One region of the Ruminococcus sp. 8Y-12 genome, then DNA from elsewhere that is predicted to be linked to it. Evidence: predicted binding sites of a transcription regulator. Region 1 holds the regulator's gene; the other holds the start of a gene.
What was found. The regulator Rex, encoded in region 1, represses fermentation and respiration genes when NADH is low (regulators of the CRP and FNR family bind a similar motif). The targets are predictions, from matches to a motif close to ATTGTTAANNNNTTAACAAT.

Region 1 (11,778 bases):
CCGGCATATCCAGGATTCCGGCGCTGTTGGAGCAGTGCTTTATGGGAATCTCAATCCCAACCTTCTGCAGCATATTTAAAAAGCGGATGTAGCGCAGCACCTGGGATCTGGCGTGGTTTTTATCCAACTCATCCGCCTTTGAGAAGTGGGTAAACATCCCTTCAATCTCAAGTCCGGGAAGCTGGCTGATTTTATAAATGGTCCGAACACTTTCCTTTGTGTCCGAAAAACCGATACGCGTCATTCCTGTGTCCACACCCAGATGTATCGGAAGCTTTCTGCCCGCACGCACGGCTGCCTCGGACATCTTTACCGCCATATCCATCTTAAAGACAACCGGCCGGATCTCCTTGGAAACCAGGGTGTCGTAATCCTCCTCAAACACATAGCCCAGAATGAGCAGAGGCTTGCGTATGCCCTTTTCCTTCAGGCTTACTGCCTCCTCCACGGTTGCCACTGCATATCCCCAGACATAGTCATAGTCCTCCAGCAGCCTGGCAATGGGCAGTGCTCCGTGTCCATATCCGTCTGTCTTGATCACTGCCGCAATCTTTGTATCAGACCGGATGTTTGACCTCATTGCCTCAAAATTCCAGGCAATTGCATCCAGGTCAATCTCTGCGCATATCCTGTTAAATTTTTTCATCGTCTTCTCCTCCCCGCGCCGCTTTCCTGTAACTTTGCGCAGGCTCTGTACTTATCTAATATTTCCGGCAATGCGCAGGCGATATCACCAGCCAACATCCCTCTGGCTCCCATCCTGCTCTCTGCCAGCTCTCCAGCCTTTCCGTGCAGATAAACAGCGGACTTTGCGGCCAAAAACGGTTCCATCCCCTGTGCCAGCAGTCCGGTCAGAAGCCCGGTCAGCACATCCCCGGAACCTCCTGTGGCCATCCCACTGCACCCCGTCTGGTTGATGCACACTTCCCTTCCGTCAGAGATTACGGTTCTGGCATCCTTGAGTACGCAGATCACACCGTTCTCCCGGGCAAAGCTTCTACAGGTCCCGATCAGGTCCCCTGTAATCTCCTGCTTGGTTCGTCCCGTCAGCCTGCACATCTCCCCCACATGTGGCGTCACGATAACCTGGCAGCTGCGCTTTTGTAAAAGTTCCTTTTCCCTGGCCAAAAGATTCAGGGCATCCGCATCCATAACCACCGGAACGCGGCTCTCGCGCAGTAATAACTCTAGAATCTCTCTCTTTTCTCCTGACATTCCGATTCCGGGTCCTATTCCCACCGCTGTGGGCCAGCTGCGCATCCCGTCCAGATCCGGCTGAAAGTTCATCGGATCATATGTACTCAGAAGAGCTTCCGGCAGAGCCACCTGCACGGCTGTCCGGTTGCATTCTTCCGTCATTACGCGTACAAGACCTGTCCCTGCCCTGTACGCTGCCCGGGCAGCTAAAATAGCTGCACCGCACATATTTTTCTGTCCCGCAACCAACAGGGCTTTCCCGTAGGTCCCCTTGTTGGAGTACGCCTGCCTGACAGGCAGCACGCCCATATCTTCCTCTGTCAGGCTATAGGTCAGTGGAACGTCCCGGCCAAAACCGTGCGCTGTAATCCCAATATCCCTCACGCACAGTCTGCCGCACATCTGTGATCCGGGATAGAGCGCCTGCCCTATTTTCTGATAGGCAAAGGTCACGGTCTCATCTGCTCTCACAGCCGTCCCCATCACTTTTCCTGTATCCGCCGAAACTCCGGAGGGAATGTCCACTGCGACAACCCGGGCGCCTGAGGCATTGATCTGCTGTATCAGACATGCGTACTCCCCCTTGATCTCCCTGGAAAGCCCTACTCCAAAGACGGCATCTACTATACAAGTATATTCATGCATATCCGTTTTCTTGAAAATATTCATCCCATAATTTTCGCAGATTTTCTTTTGAATCTTGGTTTCTTCTGTAAGAGATTCCTCTTTTCCGGCAAATACTACGGCAGTGTCTATGTTTTTCAAATACAGCAGCCTGGCGATGGCAAACCCGTCCCCACCGTTATTTCCGGAACCACAGACTACAAGGACCCTGTTCAGGTCAAAGCTGCCGTTGCACAGCTCCTCCACTACCGTAAGCGCAGCCCGCTCCATCAACACCAGGGATTCCACCCCATATTTCTTTATTGTTCCCTGATCACATCTTTTCATCTCTTCTGCATTTACCAGATATTCCAATTTATTCACCCTCTCTTCCAGATACTACAAAAAGAGTCTCTCTTCCTGCTGCACGTCACGGTCACCCTGCCCGGCAACGCAAAACAACGTATCAAAATGTCCATCCATTCTGATACGTGTGCTGCTTCTTACTTATTCAGTTTCTTTTCATGCTCTCTCTGATAGCGGTTTATATTGTAGGACAACTGCATCAGGCTTTCCGAGAGATGCACATTTTCTACAATCACGTCCTCCGGCAGCCGCAAATCCGTATGGGCAAAGTTCCAGATAGCCTTCACCCCATTTTCCACCAGAAGCTCGGCCATCTGGGCCGCATTGTTTCTGGGAAGGGTGAGTGCTGCGATCTGTATGTTGTGTTCCTTTACAAACTGGGGAATCTCATCCGTCATACGGATCTCTATTCCCCTCACGGTCACCCCCTGCAGCCTGGGATTTACATCAAAGATCCCTTTGATCCAAAATCCTCTTTTTTCAAACTTTACATAATTGGCCAGGGCCTGTCCCAGGTTCCCTGCACCCACGATTATCATATGGTAGGTCTTATCCAGGCCCAGTATTTTTCCTATTTCATTGTATAGAAACTTCACATTATAGCCATAGCCCTGCTGCCCAAATCCTCCAAAGTTGTTTAAATCCTGCCTTATCTGCGAAGCGGTCACCTGCATACGCTCGCTCAGTTCACCAGATGAAATCCTCTCTACGCCACTTTCCAGCAAATCGCCCAAATACCGGTAATAACGTGGTAGTCGTTTGACGACGGCTCTGGATATTTCCTTTTCTACCACTAGAATCACCCTCTCATTTCATACTTCGCAACAGGTCAGTCAAGCAGCCCTGTTACTGCATAAATCCATTTAATTCGCCTGCGGCGGGATATATGCACTCTTGAATTATGTTCTTACGATATGCGCAGTGAATGCACACACCTGCCTGACCTGTTACCATACTTTACAGGTCACTGCTTCTATTATAAGGAAATGTTAAAATCTTGTCAATCAATTATAACTGGATTGTTACAAATATATCATAAATTGCTCTGATTGCAGTCTCAAAATCCTCGTTTCTCACTCCAATGATAATATTCAGCTCACTGGACCCCTGGTCAATCATTTTCACATTAATGTTGGCATGTGCCAATGCGGAGAAGATACGTCCAGCGGTTCCCCTGGTTGCCCTCATACCCCGGCCTACCACAGCGATCAGCGCAAGATCCGATTCCAAATCTATAAAGTCGGGTTCCACAGCCCTGTGAATACCGGCCAGCACCTTCTGCTCCTTTTCCTCAAACTCGGACTGATGCACAAAGATTGTCATTGTGTCAATTCCGGAAGGCATATGCTCAAAGGAGATGCCGTTCTCCTCAAACACCTGGAGCACTTTTCTGCCGAATCCAACTTCTGCGTTCATCATATCCTTTTCAATATTGATTGCCGCAAATCCCTTTTTGCCCGCGATACCGGTAATCGTATACTTGGGCCTCCTGCAGGTGCTCTCCACAATGAGCGTTCCCTTATCTTCCGGGGCATTGGTGTTGCGGATATTGATGGGGATTCCCTCCTTGCGGACAGGGAAAATGGCATCTTCGTGGAGAACCGTTGCGCCCATGTAGGAAAGCTCTCTCAGTTCCCGATAGGTAATGGTCTCAATCACTTCGGGATTTTTGATAATCCGGGGGTCTGTCACCAGGAACCCTGACACATCTGTCCAGTTTTCATATATATCCGCCTTGATTGCCTTTGCCACAATGGACCCTGTCACGTCAGAGCCGCCCCTTGAAAAGGTCTTTACCCTTCCGTCCGCATCTGAACCATAAAATCCGGGAATCACCGCTGCCTTCACCTGCTCCAGGCGCTCGGACAATGTCTTGTCTGTCCTTTGTGCGTTAAAATTGCCTTCCCCGTCAAAGAATATTACCTCTGCGGCATCTACAAACTCGTAGCCCAGATAATTTGCCATAATAATACCATTTAAGAATTCTCCTCTGGAGGCCGCATAGTCTCTTCCCGCTTTCCCGGAAAAAGCATCGCGGATTACCTGAAACTCCTCCTCCAGAGAGAGTGTAAGCCCAAGTCCCTCTATAATCTCATAATAGCGCTTTTTGATTTTCTCCAGCTTGCTTTCAAAGGCTTCCCCATTTTCCGCGGCTGCATAGCAGTCATAGAGCATATCCGTCACCTTTGTATCCCCGTCAAAACGCTTTCCCGGGGCTGAGGGTATCACATACCTTCTCGCCTCATCAGATCGGATGATTTCCCCCACTTTCTGAAACTGCTGCGCGCTTGCCAGTGAGCTGCCTCCAAACTTCACTACTTTCTTCATTTCTTCATATCCTCCTGCTTACCTTCTCTTCTTAAATGATAATCGAATCATAAAAATCCTTTTTTTCCAGAATATCTCTATATTATCCCAAAAACCAGCATTCGTCCAGCACTTTTTGAGAAAAAAACTGGTGTATCCGGTGTCTATGTGCTAAAATACTGGAAGAAAAGTCACCCCTGTCAGAACTGAGGGAATAAACACAAAGGATGGAGCATCATGATATTAGCATGTCAAAATATAAATAAGTCTTTTGGAACAAACGATATTTTAAAAAATGTTTCTTTTCATATTGAAGAGCGGGAAAAAACTGCTGTTGTAGGGATCAACGGTGCCGGTAAGTCCACTCTTTTGAAAATCATAATGCAACAGCTGCCGTCAGACTCCGGTGAGGTCATCATAGCAAAGGGCAAGTCTATAGGATACCTGGCCCAGCATGAAGCCGTATCCTCACAAAATACTATCTATGATGAGCTTTTGGAGGTAAAGCAGGATGTCATTTCTCTGGAAAAGCGCATTCGCACCATTGAGCAGGAGATGAAATCACTCCATGGCGGGGAGCTTGCTTTGCTTCTGGAAACCTATAACCGGCTAAATACGGAATTTGAGCAAAAAAACGGCTACTCCTATCAGAGCGAGATCACAGGTGTCTTAAAGGGCCTTGGCTTTGAGGAGGATGAGTTTACAAAAAAAGTGGAAACCCTCTCCGGCGGACAGAAGACACGCGTTGCTCTGGGCAAGCTGCTGCTCTCCAAGCCGGATATTATTCTTTTAGATGAGCCCACCAACCATCTGGATATGAACTCCATTGCCTGGCTGGAGACTTATCTTCTGAACTATTCCGGTGCAGTTATAATTGTGGCGCATGACCGGTACTTTTTAAACAAGGTAGTGACTAAGGTGGTAGAGCTCGACAACGGCAAATGCACTACCTTTCTTGGAAACTACACTTCCTATGCACAGAAAAAAGCCCAGCTGCGGGAAACAGCCCTGAAAGCCTGGATGAACCAGCAGCAGGAAATCAAACACCAGCGTGAGGTAATCGAGAAATTAAAATCCTTTAACCGGGAAAAATCCATCCGCAGGGCTGAGAGCCGCGAAAAGATGCTAGACAAAGTAGATCTTCTGGAAAAGCCTGCAGAGGACAATTCACAGATCCGCATTCACCTGGAGCCCCGCATCATGAGCGGAAACGATGTGCTCACCGTAGAAGGATTGTGCAAATCCTTTGACAGCCACACTCTTTTTTCGGATTTAAACTTTGAGATTAAACGTGGGGAACGGGTAGCTATTATAGGAAACAACGGAACCGGAAAGACCACTATACTCAAGATCATCAATGGTGTAATAGACGCAGACGCAGGGTCGTTCACCCTGGGCAGCAAAGTCAGGATCGGCTACTATGATCAGGAGCACCATGTGCTGCATATGGAGAAAACTCTCTTTGAAGAGATTTCCGACGACTATCCCACCCTCACAAACACAGTAATCCGCAATATGCTGGCTGCATTTCTCTTTACCGGGGATGATGTCTTTAAAAAGATCCGTGACTTAAGCGGCGGTGAGCGGGGCCGTGTGTCTCTAGCCAAGCTGATGCTGTCCGAGGCCAATTTTATCATCCTGGATGAGCCCACCAATCATCTGGACATCACTTCAAAGGAGATTTTGGAGAATGCGCTGAACCGATACACGGGGACCGTCCTTTATGTATCCCACGACCGCTACTTTATCAACCAGACAGCCACCAGAATCATGGATTTGACAGGGAACACGCTTGTCAATTATATTGGAAATTACGACTATTACATGGAAAAGAAAGATGAACTGACAAGAATCTATGCACCGGGACAGTCTGCTTCCCGGTCAGAGGGGGCGAGCGAGGTCAAACTGAACTGGCAGCAGCAGAAAGAAGAGCTGGCCAGAGAGCGCAAACGGCAGAATGATTTAAAAAAGACAGAGGATAAAATTCACCTTTTGGAAACCCGCGACAGAGAAATCGATGAACTTTTGACGCAGGAGGAGGTATTCTCAGATGTGGCAAAATGCCTTGAACTGAACAATGAGAAGGAAGAAATTGCCGCAGAGCTGGAAGAACTCTACGAAGTATGGGAAGAGCTGGCAGACGAATAGGTTCCGAAATGACCGGGTAATTTTTCAAAAGTGACCAGGTAATTTCCGGAAATTACCTGGTCATTTTGGGACTTTTTATAAAATTTTTATAAACTCTTTTCCAGCTCTTCTCTCACCGCCTTGATAAACGCCTCGCTGCTTAGCACAGTGGGATTCTCTATGGTAGTAATCAGGGCAAGGTCCTTTGTCATTTTTCCATCCTCTATGGTCTTCACAGTAGCTGCCTCCAGCTTGTCAGCAAAGCGGACCAGTTCCGACAGATTGTCCAGCTCCCCTCTCTTTCTCAGGGCACCTGTCCAGGCAAAGATGGTTGCTACAGAGTTGGTAGAAGTCTCCTCCCCTTTCAGGTGCTTATAGTAGTGGCGCTGTACGGTTCCGTGTGCTGCCTCGTACTCAAAGTTACCCTCCGGAGACACCAGCACAGAGGTCATCATAGCTAGTGAGCCAAAGGCTGAGGATACCATGTCGCTCATAACATCTCCGTCATAATTCTTGCATGCCCAGATAAAGCCGCCTTCTGCTTTCATCACGCGGGCTACCGCATCGTCAATCAGGGTGTAAAAATATGTGATCCCCGCCTCCTCGAAGGCCTCTTTAAACTCTGCATCGTAAATTTCCTGGAAAATATCCTTAAAAGTGTGATCATATTTCTTGGAGATGGTATCCTTGGTGGCAAACCACAGGTCCTGCTTTGTATCCAGGGCAAATTTGAAGCAGCTCTTCGCAAAGCTAACGATGGATTCCTTTGTATTGTGCATTCCCTGAAGTATCCCCGCACCCTTGAACTCATGAATCAACTCTCTCGTCTCTGTTCCGTCCTGGGCAGTAAATACCAGCTCTGCTTTGCCGGGACCATCCACCTTCATTTCCGTTCCCTTATATACATCACCGTAGGCATGTCTGGCCAAGGTGATGGGTTTTTTCCAGTTTCTGACACATGGCTCAATCCCCTTTACCACAATGGGGGTGCGGAATACCGTACCGTCCAGGATCGCACGGATGGTGCCATTAGGGCTCTTCCACATCTCCTTGAGGCTGTACTCGCTCATTCTGGCACCGTTGGGTGTGATGGTGGCGCATTTTACTGCCACTCCGTACTTCTTTGTGGCATAAGCGCTGTCGAAGGTGACCTGGTCATCCGTCTCATTGCGGTGCTCCAGTCCCAAGTCGTAATACTCTGTCTTCAGATCAATGAACGGCAGCAATAGCTCGTCCTTGATCATTTTCCAGAGAATACGTGTCATCTCATCTCCATCCATCTCAACCAATGGGGTTGTCATTTTAATCTTGTCCATGTTCTTCCTCCTGCTTCTCTAAAATAGTTTCAATTTTGTAATGCCTGAAATTCCTGATTGTATTCATGATATGGAGTGTGGCGAGTTCATCCGCCCTCCCGGGGTCCCTCTCCTTTATCGCAGCCAGGATATCCTCATGCTCTTTGGCGGACTTTTCTGCCCTCTCCCTGGTAGAGAGAGAGGTCTTTCTCACCTTCTGCACGTATTGGTGAAAATCCTTCAGCAGATGCTCCAAAATCTTGCTCTTGCAGGCCCGGTAAAGCGTTTCGTGAAAACGTCCGTCCAGGGCAAACACTTGGTCGTAGTGCTGCTTTTTCTCGTGGAAGTCACAGAGCAGCACAATCTCCTCCATCTCTTCCAGTTCCTCCTGCGTGATTCTCTGGGCAGCCATACTGGCGCACAGTCCCTCCAGTCTGGCCCGGATTCTATAGATGTCCTCCACATCCTCCGCTGTAATGCCATTAACATAGGCCCCCTTATTAGGCACTATGGTAACCAGTCCCTCCAGCTCCAGCTGCCGCAGGGCTTCCCGCACCGGCGTGCGGCTTACTCCCAGCTCCTCACCTATGGCGGTTTCCCGCAGTTCCTCCTGCTGTCTGTATTTCCCTTCCAGAATGTCCTCACGAAGTCTGTGAAAGACTCTCCCGCTCAGGGAATACCTGTCCTTTGTCTCAAAGTTACTCACCAGAGTCCACCTCTCCTATACTAAATCAAAATTCAACTTTTTGCAACTCTCTGTGATTACATTTAGCAGTTCTTCATCTGTAATCACAGTCACACGCCCACTCTCATACTCTTTGTCAACCCAATCCTTTACACTTTTTACAAGCTCTGTATCCTTTGAAACCCTCTTTTTCGGCGGCAGTTTATAGTAGGTATTGATCCAGTGGGCGATCCCCGCCAGACCGGAGGTGTTAGAGACCGCCACTAGCACCGGCCTGTTTAAGAATTTCTCCGTGTCAAAAATATTATAGATCTCCTCATTCTTCAGCAGGCCGTCTGCGTGTATCCCCGCTCTGGTCACATTGAAATTCTTGCCCACAAAAGGAGTTCTCGATGGAACCCGGTATCCGATTTCCTTCTCAAAATACTCTGCAAGCTCCGTGATTACCGTCGTGTCCATTCCATCCAGGGTTCCCCTAAGCTGCGCGTACTCAAATACCATTGCCTCAATGGGCGTATTTCCCGTCCGCTCCCCAATGCCAAAGAGAGAACAGTTTACCCCGCTGGCCCCATACAGCCAGGCAGTTGTGGAATTGCTCACTGCCTTGTAAAAATCATTGTGTCCATGCCACTCGATAAGATGAGAGGGGACACCGGCATGCGTCATGATCCCGTAAATAATCCCCTGCACGGAGCGCGGAATCACAGCTCCCGCGTAGTTAACCCCATACCCCATGGTATCGCAGCAGCGCACTTTAATGGGAATCTTATAAGCATCCATCAATTTCACAAGCTCCAGGCAGAAGGGGATCACATACCCGTAGATATCCGCCCTGGTGATATCCTCCAGATGGCATCTGGGGCTTACCCCGATCTCCAGACATTCCTTCACAATGCTGAGATAGTGTTCCATTGCCTGACGTCTGGTCATCTTCATTTTATAGAAGATGTGATAATCGGAACAGCTCACCAGAATCCCTGACTCCTTTAGTCCAATGTCCTTTACCAGCTCAAAGTCCTTTTTGCTGGCCCGTATCCAGCTGGTAACCTCCGGAAAATCATATCCCCGCTCCAGACATTTGTACACAGCATCTCTGTCCTTTTTGCTGTAGAGGAAAAATTCGCTCTGGCGTATCTTGCCCTTTGGCCCACCCAGGCGGTGAAAATAGTCATAGATGGTCACAATCTGTTCTGTGGTGTAGGGTGCCCTGGACTGCTGCCCGTCCCGGAAGGTGGTATCTGTAATCCAGATATCAGAGGGCATGTGATGGGGTACGATGCGGTCATTAAACGCAATCTTCGGAACCTCATCGTAGGGAAAGAGATTCCGAAATACATTTGGCGATTCCACATCCACAAGGGGATACATATGCTCCTCCAACTGCAGCAGATTGGTGTGAGGGTCCATTTTGACACGGCGGTTTTCCATTTTCAATCACTCCTTCGTTATTTTGTATAATTGTATACAATTATACAAAATATGTCAAGACTTAATTCAAAAGACGCCAGACATCGATCTGCCCCCAGCCCTGCTGATGTCTGGGCAAATGCAGATCCACTGCGGTCTCACGCAGCTTCATTTTTACCTCCACATTAGTTATGCCCGGTTCCGCGCCCAACAGCAGAGCGATTGCCCCTGATACCATGGGTGTTGCCATGGAGGTTCCGCTCTTGACACAGTAATACCCGGGACTCACCTTTTTCTGGGCATTGCAGGATACCACCATGGAGCCCGGGGCTACAATGTCCGGCTTACAGATACATTCCGCCGTAGGTCCCCTCCCTGAATAACAGGGACGCACTCCACTGCCCGCTATATGCGTACAGTCGTCCGAAGACCCGACTGTGATCACCTTTTTGCTGTTTCCGGGAACCGTAATACTCATAGGTTCCGGCCCCATGTTTCCCGCCGCCACAACAACCACCAGCCCTGCGTCCCAGGCTCTCTCCACAGCCTCAATCAACTGCATATCCCGCTTTGCGCTCTCCTTGACTGTGCCGACGGAGATATTCAACATGCGGATTCCATAGTTGTCCTTGTTTCGCAGCACCCAGTCAATGCCGCGCAGTACGTCCTCCTTATTTCCATTCCCCTTTTTATCCAAAACCTTGAGGTGAATAAATCCGCATTCCGGCGCGATTCCACGGTATTTACCGTGGGAAGCAGCTCCGCTCCCACCCAGTATGCCGCATACGTGTGTTCCATGGGAACAGTCATCATAGCTACCTGTCCTGCCATTGAGTATATCTACAAACTTGACAATCCTGCCGTTAAAATCAGGGTGGGAATAGATCCCCGTATCCATCACCGCAACATTGACTCCTTTGCCCTTTATTCCCATATAATAAGCCTTATCCGCATTGATAAGCGCACGAACTCTATCCATAATAAAAATTTTCCGTTTTTATTACTATATGTTTATACACCCCTCGGGGTACTTTCTGCCACGTGACCCTGTCTTGTCTTAACTGACCGGACTTCTGCCTGTCATAATGCGATATTGACACTCATACCATATAAAAAAACAAAGGACAGTTTATGGATATAACACAACTGAGAGAAATGGTTCTCTCTAATGATTATGTAGATCTCATCCGAAACTTTCAGACTTCCCCCGAGGCCTTTGAGACCCTGTTCTCGAATCTGGGCGCACAGCTTTTTGGCTGGGGATATGGCATGGTTCATGTGGAGCGTTCTCTATATTATGAGGAGCCTATCAATTTCACAGGCTATGCCAGTATTCCAAAGCTGTTTACCACCCTGGATACCACCAGCCTGGAGGTATCCGGAATCTTACGAGTCCAGACCCAGCCTCTGCTGGATTTCAGGGGGGAGGGCGTCATTATCGGATTTATTGATACGGGCATTAACTATACACTGCCCGCTTTTCAAACCAGCGATGGGCGCAGCCGGATTTTACGTCTCTGGGACCAAACCATTCAGAGCGACGATTATCCTCCCGGCATCTTTTACGGTACAGAATATACCCAGGAGATGCTCACAGAGGCCCTGGGCCGGGAAAATCCACTGGAGTATGTTCCCTCCGTTGACACGGATGGACACGGGACATCTGTAGCGGCCATTGCAGCCGGCAGTGAAGATCCCGCAAATAATTTTATCGGAGCCGCCCCCCGCTGCGACATCGCAGTGGTCAAGCTTAAGCCTGCAAAAGAATATCTGAAAGATTTTTTTCAGGTT
Region 2 (11,778 bases), 1.3 Mb from region 1:
TACCCCGGGACAGTATTACAATTTTCACCCGGGCAGCCATGTGGGACAGGGGCCGGAAAAGGGAATAGAGCTGATTGCCGATATGCTAAATACCTGTTTGTTCCCTGAGCAGACCACAACCGTACTGCTGGAGACCATGGCGGGAAAGGGCAGTGAGGTGGGGCGCACCTTTGAGGAGCTGCGCGCCATTATAGACCGGGTAAATCTGCAGGACAAAATAGGAGTATGCCTGGATACCTGCCATGTGTGGGACGGAGGTTACGACATCGCCGGGGACTTAGATGGAGTGCTGCGGGAGTTTGATCAGGTAATCGGCCTGGATCGGCTCAGGGCAATCCATATCAATGACAGCCAGAACCCTCTGGGCAGTCACAAAGACCGCCATGCCAAGATAGGGGAGGGGATGATCGGGCTGGAGGCGCTGGGAAGGGTGGCGTCACATCCCGTGCTCACAGACCTCTCTTTTGTGCTGGAAACGCCAAATGATGACGAGGGATGGGCATGGGAGATCGCAACCCTGCGGAGAATTGCGGGAGAGAACCGCAACAGAGAGTAACATCCAATGTCATCGTGGGTTGGTAGTGTTTCCACAAAGCCAATGATATAATGACAGCAGGAGGTATGAAAAATATGATTTCCAGGAATTTGGCATATCTGCGCAGGGCAAATGGCTATTCGCAGGAAGAGGTAGCGGAAAAGATAGGGGTCTCCAGACAGGCTGTGGCGAAGTGGGAGAATGGGGATTCTATTCCGGATCTCGCAAACAGTATTGCACTTTCGGAGCTTTACCGAGTGACTCTGGACAATCTGGTAAAGTATGAAGAGCGCGCGAGCAAGCTTCCCATACCGGAAAAGGGGAAGCATATATTCGGAAGTGTGACAGTGGGGGAACGGGGGCAAATTGTAATCCCCAAAAAGGCCAGGGAGATTTTTCATATCGGGCCAGGGGACAGCCTTCTGGTGCTGGGAGACGAAAGCCAGGGAATTGCCATTGTAAAGAGCGACGAATTTCTAAAAGCAGCCCACGATATATTAAAAAAGGCAGGTGCTTCGGATGAGTAAACGGGTTTTGATTATTGGCGGCGGTATAAGCGGCCTGACTGCCGGTGTGTACGCGGCGAAAGCAGGGTATGAGACACATCTCTATGAACAGCAGGCATATGTGGGAGGCGAATGTACGGGATGGGACAGGGGCGGATATCACATTGATAACTGTATCCACTGGATGAACGGTACGGCTCCGGGGGATTCCCTCAATCGCCTGTGGCAGGATATCGGGGCGTTGGGGCCTGAAACAGAGATCATCCATCCTGACCGGATGTACACCTCTGAGTTGGGGGGAGAGGAGATTACGCTCTGGAAGGATATCGACCGGACGGAGAGAGAACTTTTGGAACTGTCCCCTGAGGATGAACAGGAGATAAAGAAACTGATGCATTTCTGCCGGCTTGGCGGAAAGGTCAGGATACCGGCAGAAAAGCCCCCTGAGATGCAGAGTGCGCTGGATGGGATCAGACTCATGTTGACCATGGTTCCTGCTTTGAAGATCTTTAAGGAATACAAGGGAATGGATACGAGGGATTTGATGGAGCGTTTTCAGCACCCGCTGATCCGATGTATGATCTCCGATTTCTGCACCCGGGAATCCATGGCAAGCAGTTTCCCTTTGGCCTACGGCAGCTTTGCAGCAGGGGATGGGGGCATTCCAAGGGGAGGCTCAAGAGAGATGGCCGTTCGCATTGGGAGGCAGCTGGTGAAATGTGGAGGAAAGATACATACGGGAAAAAGGGCCGAGGAGATTCTGCTAAAAGATGGGAGGGCAGTGGGGATACGGTTTTTGGATAAAACGGCAGCGGAGGGGGAGTATGTGATCCCCGCCTGTGATCCCCAGGTCACATTCGGCAGGCTGCTTTCTGAGAATTATATGCCGGAACTGCTGAGGGAGATGTATGACAACAGAGAGGCATATCCAGTGTACACCACCTTCCAGGCTGCATATTCACTGGACAGTTCTGCGGATCTCATTGGCGCGGATCGTATTTTGGATGGCAGCGGACTGGATCTGTTTCCGGGACTTGGTGAGCGGATCAATGTAAAGTCATATGCCTACGAGCCATCCTTTGCACCTGATGGGAAGCATGTGATTCAGGTACTGACGGGAGGACCTGAGGCTTTATATAAATCCTGGGCTGAGCTTTACCGGGAACGGGAAGCTTACCTGGCCAAAAAGAATCAGATGGCAGAGGATATCAGGAAGCTGTTGGAGCAGCGCTTCCCGGAATGTTGCGGAAAGCTTGCGCTTTTAGACTGCTGGACCCCTATGACTTATGAGCGGTACTGCAGCGCCTACAAGGGATTCTATCAGTCGTGTACTGTCACAAAACAAAGCAGCAGGCTTCCGTATCCTGAGAGAAAAGTGGATGGGCTTGAAAATGTGTATTTGGCCGGACAATGGCAAAACCCGCCGGGAGGTCTGCCGGGAGCGGCCATTGCGGGGAAATATGCAGTGCAGCGGATGATAAAGGAAGACATATCATAAGCAGGAAATTTAAACAGAAACAGGAGGCGGTGAATCACCGCCTCCTGCTATATTTCATGGAACTCTATTGATAATCTACCACATCAATCCATTTCATAAGAAACTCTTTTTCTTCCTCCACACCCTTGGTAAGCTGAGATGCAGCCACGATGGGGAGCCACTGCTGTACATACTGCTTTGCAGTGTCGCTCTTTTTACAGAACGTGTCCAGGTAAAGGTTCGCTTTCTTCTCATCTTTCAGAGCAAACAGCAGGTAGGTCCTGGCAGCGTCAGCGCTGGCATTTCCCTGAGTTGCATGGGACCAGTCCAGGATATAGGCTGTTTTGTCATCCTTTATGATGATATTGCTGGGGTTGTAGTCGCCATGGCAAACTTTTGTGTGCTTGGGCATGCTGGACAGACGGGTCAGCAGCTCATAGCGTGTGGTAGCATCCAGGCCGGATGCGGAGATTTTGCGGCTCATTTTATCCTGGATCTTGTTCAGCAGGGGAGCTCTTTTGGCGTGCATGCTCAGCTGCAGATCCACAAAGAGATCCATATACTCTTCCAGCTTCTCCGGATTTTCGGACATCAGCTGCTCCAGGGTCTTGCCCTCCACATACTCCAGGGTAATGGCCCATTTCCCATCTGTCTTGGAAACTTCCAAAAGCTTTGGAATGTTCAGGCCAGTCTCCTCCACTCTGGCGTGGTTAACCGCCTCATTTAAGATGTCAGCCTTGGAAAAGCTGTTGTCAAACACTTTGACAGCCTTATCCCCATCCCTGTAGATTGTTTTTGATGCTCTTGTTGCAATTGTCTGAAGTTCTGCCATAATCTAAATCCCCCTTCTTATTTGCCGTAGTAAACGTTCAAATACATTTCTCTGATTTCACTCATTAACGGGTATCTCGGGTTTGCTCCTGTACACTGGTCGTCAAAGGCCTGCTCGGTCATCTCATCCAGGGTTGCCAGGAAGTCTTTTTCTTCAATGCCATAGTCCTTGATGCACTTTTTGATTCCCACTTTTGCTTTTACTTCTTCAATCTTGTCAATAAACTTCGCCAGAGTCTCCTCGTCATTTTTCCCGGAAATTCCACAGAAGTTTGCGCACTCTACATAACGCTCAAGGGTGTGCGGATACTGGTACTGTGGGAAGGTGCCCATCTTTGTTGGAACGGAAACTGCATTGAACTTCATGATTTCAGTGATCAGAAGGGCATTTGCAACACCGTGGGGCAGGTGATGGAACGCTCCTAACTTATGTGCCATGGAATGGCACAGTCCCAGGAAGGCATTGGCAAAGGCCATACCAGCCATACAGGAAGCGTCTGCCATCTTTTCTCTGGCAACCGGATCATTGGCGCCGTTCTCATACGCGGAGGGCAGGTAGTTCAGCACATTTTTCATTGCTTTCAGAGCCAGGCCATCTGTGTAGTCAGAAGCCATAACGGAAGCGTAAGCTTCCAGAGCGTGAGTCAGTACGTCAACACCGGATGCGCTGGTAAGCCCCTTTGGCTGATTCATCATATTGTCTGTATCGACAATGGCCATATTGGGCATCAGCTCATAGTCAGCCAGAGGATATTTTACACCGGTGCGGTCATCCGTGATTACCGCGAAGGGGGTCACCTCAGAACCGGTACCGGAGGAGGTGGGAATGGCTACGAAATACGCTTTCTCACCCATTTTGGGGAAGGTATATACACGCTTGCGGATATCCATAAAGCGCATTGCCAGATCCAGGAAGTTTACTTCCGGATGCTCATACATTACCCACATGATTTTTCCGGCATCCATAGCAGAACCGCCGCCAAGTGCGATGATGCAGTCCGGCTCAAAGGCGCGCATGGCTGCTGCGCCGGCAGTGGCGCTGGAGAGGTTGGGGTCAGGTGCTACTTCATAGAAACAGGTATGCTGGATTCCCATTTCATCCAGTTTTGCCTCAATGGGTTTTACATAACCGTTTTTATAGAGGAAGCTGTCAGTGACAATGAACACTTTTTTCTTGTGCATGATTGTACCCAGCTCATCCAGGGCTACCGGCATACAGCCTTTCTTAAAGTAAACCTTCTCAGGTGCACGGAACCAAAGCATATTTTCTCTCCTCTCAGCAACTGTCTTAATGTTTATCAGATGTTTTACGCCAACGTTTTCTGAAATAGAATTTCCGCCCCAGGAACCGCAGCCAAGTGTGAGAGAGGGGGTGAGTTTAAAGTTGTATAAGTCACCGATACCGCCCTGTGAGGAGGGGGTATTGATCAGCACACGGCAGGTCTTCATGGCAGCTGCGTGTTTTGCGATCTTTTCCTTCTGTGCAGGATGCACATAGAGGGAGGAGGTGTGGCCGTAGCCTCCGTCTGCAACCAGCTGCTCTGCCTTGACAATGGCCTCGTCAAAGGTGGCTGCCTTGTACATAGCAAGCACTGGAGAGAGTTTTTCGTGTGCAAACTCCTCGCTGATATCTACGGACTCTACCTCACCAATGAGAATCTTGGTCTCCTTGGGAACCGTAACACCTGCCAGGTTTGCAATGGTGTAAGCGGACTGGCCTACGATCTTGGCGTTGAGCGCGCCGTTGATAATAATGGTCTTGCGCACCTTATCCAGCTCCTCGCCTTTTAAGAAGTAGCAGCCGCGGTCCTTGAACTCTTTCTTTACCTGGTCGTAGATATCTCCAACGACTGTCACGGACTGCTCAGATGCACAGATCATACCATTGTCAAAGGTTTTGGAATGGATGATGGAGTTTACAGCCAGAAGTACGTCCGCTGTGTCATCAATGATTACCGGAGTGTTTCCGGCGCCCACGCCCAGAGCTGGTTTTCCGGAAGAGTAGGCTGCTTTTACCATGCCCGGTCCGCCGGTTGCAAGAATGCAGTCCGCTTCCTTCATTACCTCATTGGTCAGTTCCAGTGAGGGAACGTCAATCCATCCGATGATACCCTCAGGAGCTCCGGCTTCCACTGCAGCGTCCAGAACCACCTTAGCAGCCGCAATGGTGCAGTCTTTGGCACGGGGATGCGGGCTGATGATAATGGCATTTCTGGTCTTTAAGCAGAGCAGAGTTTTGAAGATTGCTGTGGAAGTAGGGTTTGTGGTTGGGATCACCGCAGCGATCAGCCCCAAAGGCTCCGCTACTTTCTTAATTCCGAATGCAGGATCTTCTTCTATAATACCACATGTTTTTGTGTTTCGGTATGCATTGTAAATATATTCGGAGGCATAGTGGTTTTTGATAACCTTGTCTTCGACAATTCCCATTCCGGTTTCGGCTACTGCCTGCTTTGCAAGGGGAATGCGCAGCTTGTTTGCTGCCATAGCGGCGGCAAAAAAGATTTTATCCACCTGCTCCTGTGTGTAGGTTGCAAATATTTTCTGGGCCTTGCGCATAGCGTCCAGTTTGGCTGTCAGCGCTTCTACATTGTCGATGACCGCCGTTGTTTTCGCAGCTGTTTCATTCTTTGCCATAGAATAACCTCCATTAAATCTATAATTGAATTGATATTTTTTTAACAATGCCATCATAAGACATTGTTAAAATATTGTCAAGTAAAATTTTATTAAAAATATCGAAATTCTGTAAGCAGACAGGAAACAACAGCGGAAGTGTTGGATCGTACGAAACTTGCGGCGGAAAACACAGAAAAAACAAAACCCGCAGATTTCAGCGAATCTGCGGGCAATTGTGTTAAAATATTAACATTTCTCCGGCTCCGGATAATCTACTCCAAAGGTCTCCACAGTCATAGAAGTAATCTTCTGTGGATCTAAGGGGCGGTCACTGTAGTCGGTATCCACCTCTGCAATTTTATTTACTATATCCATGCCCTCAATCACTTTGCCGAAGGCAGCATAGGAACCATCCAGGTGAGGCGCGGCTTTGTGCATGATAAAGAACTGGGAACCTGCGGAATCCGGATGCATTGCTCTTGCCATAGAGAGAACACCGGGATCATGCTTAAACTGATTGGTAAATCCATTCTGGCTAAATTCGCCTTTGATGCTGTAGCCGGGGCCGCCCATGCCGTTTCCGTCTGGACAGCCGCCCTGGATCATGAAGCCATTAATGACTCTGTGAAAAATCAGGCCGTCATAGAAGCCCTTTTTGACCAGGCTGATAAAATTGTTGACACTGTTTGGGGCAATGGAGGGGTAGAGCTCCGCCTTCATGACATCGCCGTTTTCCATAGTAATCGTTACAATTGGATTTTGTGACATGTGTTTTCTTCCTTTCTTGATTTGCCGTAATCAGCGGACCTCTGGTGTCCGCGGTAATCTATATTATAATATGACGGAAGGGATGTGGCAAGAGTATTATCTGGTAAGCAGAAAAATGCATTTATTTTGGTAACAGTTCAGCCCAGCTGCCCTGTTGCTGAATAAATCCATTAAAATCGCTTGCGGCGATGGGATTTGCTTGTCAAAGGCTGTAAATAAAGAGTATAATCATTGTAGCAATATGGGAGTTAAAGAAATAAAAAAGTGACCTCCAATAACAGCGGGTATTATATATAGAGATGTGGTAATGATAATTTAATAAGGGAATGGAAAGAGTATGAAAACAATTTTAATGGATATCCGGGGAATATACCGGGAAGATGAGTGGATAGATCTAAAGAGAAATCTGGAGAAAAACGGAGTCGGAATCATTTATAATACAGAAGATTTAAGCTCGGAAAAGGAGCTTTTGATTATAACAGACTGTCAGGATACAGTCAGTGAGGCGAAGAAATATGGGATTGCCTGCGTGGGGTATGAAAGACCGGGCAGGCAGGAACGGATTTACGGGACAGATATGGTGATTCAGGGATTTGGTGAGCTGGAATACATGTTTTTCTATCTGGTATACCAGCGGCACCACAGGCTTCCCTGGGATATCGCCAGCACAGGCAGACTTCTGATCCGGGAGACAACCATGGAGGATTTTGACGCCATGTATGAACTGTACCAGGACCCGGATATCACGAGATTTATGCCGGGCATGGATGAGGATAAGGAGGAGGAGCGCCGCCAGATGGAACTGTACATCCACAATATGTATGCCTTCTACGGATACGGACTCTGGTCTATCATTGAAAAAAAGACGGGCAGGCTGATCGGCAGGGCGGGGCTTGAAAATGGGCATCTGAAAGGACGCAATGTCATTGAACTGGGCTATATGCTGGGAACACCTTATCAGGGAAAGGGCTTTGCCTACGAGGCTGTGCGGGCTATTATCTCCTACGCTTTTGAGGTGGTGGGAGTGAAGAAGCTTTATGTACTCATCAGCCGGAACAATCTGCGGTCACTGCGCCTGGTGCGCAAGCTGGGCTTTCGGGAACAGGAATGTGAGGCGGGAGATATCTGCACTTTTTGTCTGGCTCAGGGAGAAGAAAAGTTACTGTTTACTCAGGTCTGAGCATTTACTGCACAGAGGGTGAGAATTTTTTGTTGAAATGGCCACAAAAACCTCGTATAATCATACTATAAACGGAAAAACGAGGTGCTACATGAAAAAGACAAAGGTGATCTGTTTTGCGAATAACAAAGGGGGAAGCGGCAAGTCCACCACCTGTTCCAATGTAGGCTGTGCTATGGCCCTGCAGGGAAAGAGGGTTCTGCTTATTGATACGGATATGCAGATGAATCTGTCGCTCTCCCTTTTTTCGGAGGAAGAGGTTTTGGAGTTTGCCACCAGTGAGCGCAATCTATATCATGCGGTTAAGGGGCAGAAGGAGCTTGGCAGCTATATTGTGCCTACTGCCTACGAAAACCTGGATCTCATTCCCTCATCCACCTTGATGAGCTCCATAGAATACGAGCTTTTCACCAAATGGCAGCGGGAATACATCTTGAAAAAGTGCCTGGCAGAAGTGCGGGCATCCGGCGTATATGACTATATTTTGATTGACGCGCCGCCCACCCTGGGGGGCTGGGTGATGAATATCCTGTGCGCCTCAGACGGGGTGATCATTCCCGTGGAGGCCAGCCCGTGGGGACTTTTCGGTCTGGCAAATATGTTTGATTTTCTCAATGAGGTGAAACAGATAGCTCCGGAGTTGAAAATTCTGGGTGTGGTGATTACAAAGGTGGATACAAGAAAGAATTATTTCAAACAGACATTGGAGTCGCTTCAGGAGATGGAGGGAATCCATCTCTTTGAGTCTTATATTCGTGTGGACAGCTCTGTGGAGTGGTCCCAGGACAGCAGCGCTCCAGTTGTGGCATACAAAAAGAGCAGCCGGAGCGCCAAAGAATATATGGCACTGGCAGAGGAGGTAATGAAGCTTGGCAGTAGGTAAGAGCAGTATCATGAGAGCAGCCAGCGCCGGAAGTAAAGTGAAGCAGAGCGTGCTGACGCCGGATCAGGAAGTGATGAAACAGGTACAGTTTATGACAGAGCCGGAAAAAGGAGTGGAAGACAAGATGGAAAAAGAGATCAAAGTTGAAGCAGCAGAAGTAGTCACAGAAGAAGAGACCACTGTGGAGAAGAAAGAGGCAGCTTTGGCAGAGCCCAAACCTAAGACTGCAAGAGCCAGAAAGCCAAAGGCAGCAGCTGAGACGAAAGAGGAGAGGACAGAGACCGCAGCAGCTAAGAAACCGGCTGCTAAGACTACAGCTAAAAAAGCACCTGCAAAGAAGGCAGTCTCCCCAAAGCCTGCTGCCAAGTCCGCCGGAAAGAAGACAACTGCTCCCAAGGCATCCACAGCTAAGAAGTCTGTAGACAAGGACGAAAAAGAGGAGAAAGCACAGAATGCTAAGCGGAATATTGCTGTTAAAGAGGAACTGCCGATTTACCTGCTGTAATGCCTACCTTCTAGGTAGCTGTTCTGCAGTCAGTACTTTTGGGAAATAGTTAGCTATTTGTTATGGTTCTGTGGGTTTATGTTGATTTTTGCGAAAAGACATTGCGAATCCCAAGCAATTATGGTATAGTTATATCCAAAGACAAACCATTGGATAAGGGGAAAGGATAGGCGGTATGAACAGTTTTGATATCAGAACCAAAATTTATTTCGGTGACAACGCACTGGACCGGCTGGAAGAGATTCCATACAAGAAAATCATGATCATTACAGATCCCTTTGTAGTTCAGAGTGGAATGATTGAGATGGTCACAAAGAGGCTGGACAAGGGGAGCAAGCAGTACTCTATCTATAAAGATGTAGTGCCCGATCCTCCGGTGGACAAGGTGGTTGGGGGAATCAAAGCCCTTCTGGATTATCAGCCGGAGGCCATTGTAGCAGTGGGAGGCGGCTCTGCCATCGACAGTGCAAAGGCTATGCGTGAGTTTGCGGGGAAAGTGGGCAACCTTACAGGAGTAGCTCTGATCGCAATCCCAACCACCAGCGGAACTGGTTCAGAGGTGACTTCCTTCTCTGTAATTTCAGACCCTATTGAGCAGGTGAAATATCCTCTGGTATCTGACAATCTGCTGCCCACAGAGGCTATTCTGGACGCAGAGCTGACAGCCAGCGTACCGCCTGCTATCACAGCGGATACGGGAATGGATGTATTTACCCACGCTCTGGAGGCGTATGTTAGTACAAACAATCAGGAATTTTCCGCCGCGCTGTCTGAGAAGGCCATTGAGATCTGCGGCAGCTTTTTGCTGAGAGCGTATCTGGACGGCAACGACAGGCATGCCAGAAAGAAGATGCATGTGGCCTCCTGTTTGGCAGGGCTGGCGTTCAACTCCGCGTCGCTGGGAATCAATCACAGCATGGCCCATCAGCTGGGAGCCAGATTTCACATTCCCCATGGCAGGGCAAATGCCATGCTGCTGCCATACATAATCGAGTACAACAGCTATATCAATAAGCACAGCAGAAGCCGCAAGGATTATCCAAAGCAGGTTGAAAAGTACTGTACAATTGCCAGGATACTGGGTCTGCAGAACTTTAACACCATTACAACCGTGCGCGCGCTGGTTGCATGGGTACAGTTTATGTTAAAAGAGATGGATATCCCTCTCAGCATTTCTCAGACTGGAAAGTGCACCAGGGAGGCGTACTTTAAGGCAATTCCTGATATGGCAGACGCTGCACTTGCAGATGCCTGTACACCGACGAACCCAAGGGTACCGACAAAGGATGACATCATGGAAATTTATGAGAGACTTTGGGCTTAAACAGAATAAACGATGTAAACAGAGACCTCCGGCAGAACGCTGGGGGTCATTTTATTGCAGCGGTAATTTTTTCATTTGCTGATTCTTTCGGAACCAAACATTTGTATTGGCAGTAATGGGAAAATTGGGCATAAAAACTATAAAACCTTCAAATACTAGAAGTGCGTGATCCATATATGCGTTTTGAACAGGGATGGACTGACAATCATTTTTGAGAAAGAAGGTTGAGACAATGAAAAAGTTTAGAAGAATTGCAGCGTTGGGTTTGTCCGCGGCAATGATGGCATCTGTGCTGGCCGGCTGCGGCACGAATAATAAGAATCAGGAAACGAGTCCGGCAACAGAAACCACACAGGAGTCTGCAGGCCAGGAGAGCAGCAACACTCAGAACACCGAAACAACAGGAGAGACATCCGGTACTGCATCCGCTAACGGTGGAAAAGTATATTATCTGAATTTTAAGCCCGAACAGGCGGAGCAGTGGGAGGAACTTGCGGCTGCTTATACGGATGAGACAGGGGTGAAGGTCAGTGTGGTGACAGCCGCATCAGGAACCTATGAGTCCACTTTGAAGTCTGAGATGGCAAAATCAGAGGTACCGACGCTGTTTCAGGTAAACGGACCCGTGGGGCTGGCCTCTTGGAAAGATTATTGCTATGATTTGAAAGACAGTGAGATTTATAAAAATTTAAAGAGCGATGATTTTGCTCTGATTGATGAGAACGGGGCAGTGGACGGCGTGGCCTATGTGATTGAGACCTACGGCATCATTTACAATAAAGAACTTCTGGATGAGTATTGCCAGACAGAGGGTGCGGTGATTCAGTCTGCGGACGAGATCACAAGCTTTGAGACTTTAAAGGCAGTTGCGGAGGATATACAGTCCAAAAAGGATGAACTGGACATTGAGGGCGCATTTACTTCTGCGGGCATGGATTCCTCCAGTGACTGGAGATTTAAGACTCATCTGGCAAATCTTCCGGTTTACTATGAATACAAAGATGAAGGGATAGACTCCACAGAGGCAATCAAAGGAACCTATCTGGACAATTACAAACAGATCTTTGACCTGTATATCAACAATGCCACCTGTGATCCCAGCCTGCTTTCCAGCAAGACAGGGGAGGATGCGGCCTCAGAGTTTGCTCTG

Region 2: adhE (bifunctional acetaldehyde-CoA/alcohol dehydrogenase) is a predicted target of Rex. The motif match lies at 6,016-6,035, and genes of this name have one in related genera.

The regions. Positions count from the first base shown of each region.
Region 1 is NZ_CM176623.1:3,711,703-3,723,480, forward strand. Features, by position in the region: gene alr (alanine racemase) at 1-646, opposite strand, end outside; gene AC0THY_RS14725 (NAD(P)H-hydrate dehydratase) at 643-2,184, opposite strand; gene AC0THY_RS14730 (redox-sensing transcriptional repressor Rex) at 2,304-2,960, opposite strand; gene AC0THY_RS14735 (aspartate kinase) at 3,175-4,494, opposite strand; gene abc-f (ribosomal protection-like ABC-F family protein) at 4,711-6,621, shown strand; gene AC0THY_RS14745 (NADP-dependent isocitrate dehydrogenase) at 6,708-7,916, opposite strand; gene AC0THY_RS14750 (GntR family transcriptional regulator) at 7,903-8,601, opposite strand; gene AC0THY_RS14755 (2-isopropylmalate synthase) at 8,617-9,987, opposite strand; gene AC0THY_RS14760 (S8 family peptidase) at 10,070-10,966, opposite strand; gene AC0THY_RS14765 (S8 family peptidase) at 11,119-11,778, shown strand, end outside.
Region 2 is NZ_CM176623.1:30,224-42,001, reverse strand. Features, by position in the region: gene AC0THY_RS00135 (deoxyribonuclease IV) at 1-556, shown strand, start outside; gene AC0THY_RS00130 (helix-turn-helix domain-containing protein) at 631-1,062, shown strand; gene AC0THY_RS00125 (phytoene desaturase family protein) at 1,055-2,539, shown strand; gene AC0THY_RS00120 (phosphotransferase) at 2,604-3,350, opposite strand; gene adhE (bifunctional acetaldehyde-CoA/alcohol dehydrogenase) at 3,368-5,986, opposite strand; gene AC0THY_RS00110 (peptidylprolyl isomerase) at 6,215-6,736, opposite strand; gene AC0THY_RS00105 (GNAT family N-acetyltransferase) at 7,074-7,916, shown strand; gene AC0THY_RS00100 (ParA family protein) at 8,008-8,799, shown strand; gene AC0THY_RS00095 (hypothetical protein) at 8,786-9,304, shown strand; gene AC0THY_RS00090 (1-propanol dehydrogenase PduQ) at 9,480-10,628, shown strand; gene AC0THY_RS00085 (extracellular solute-binding protein) at 10,861-11,778, shown strand, end outside.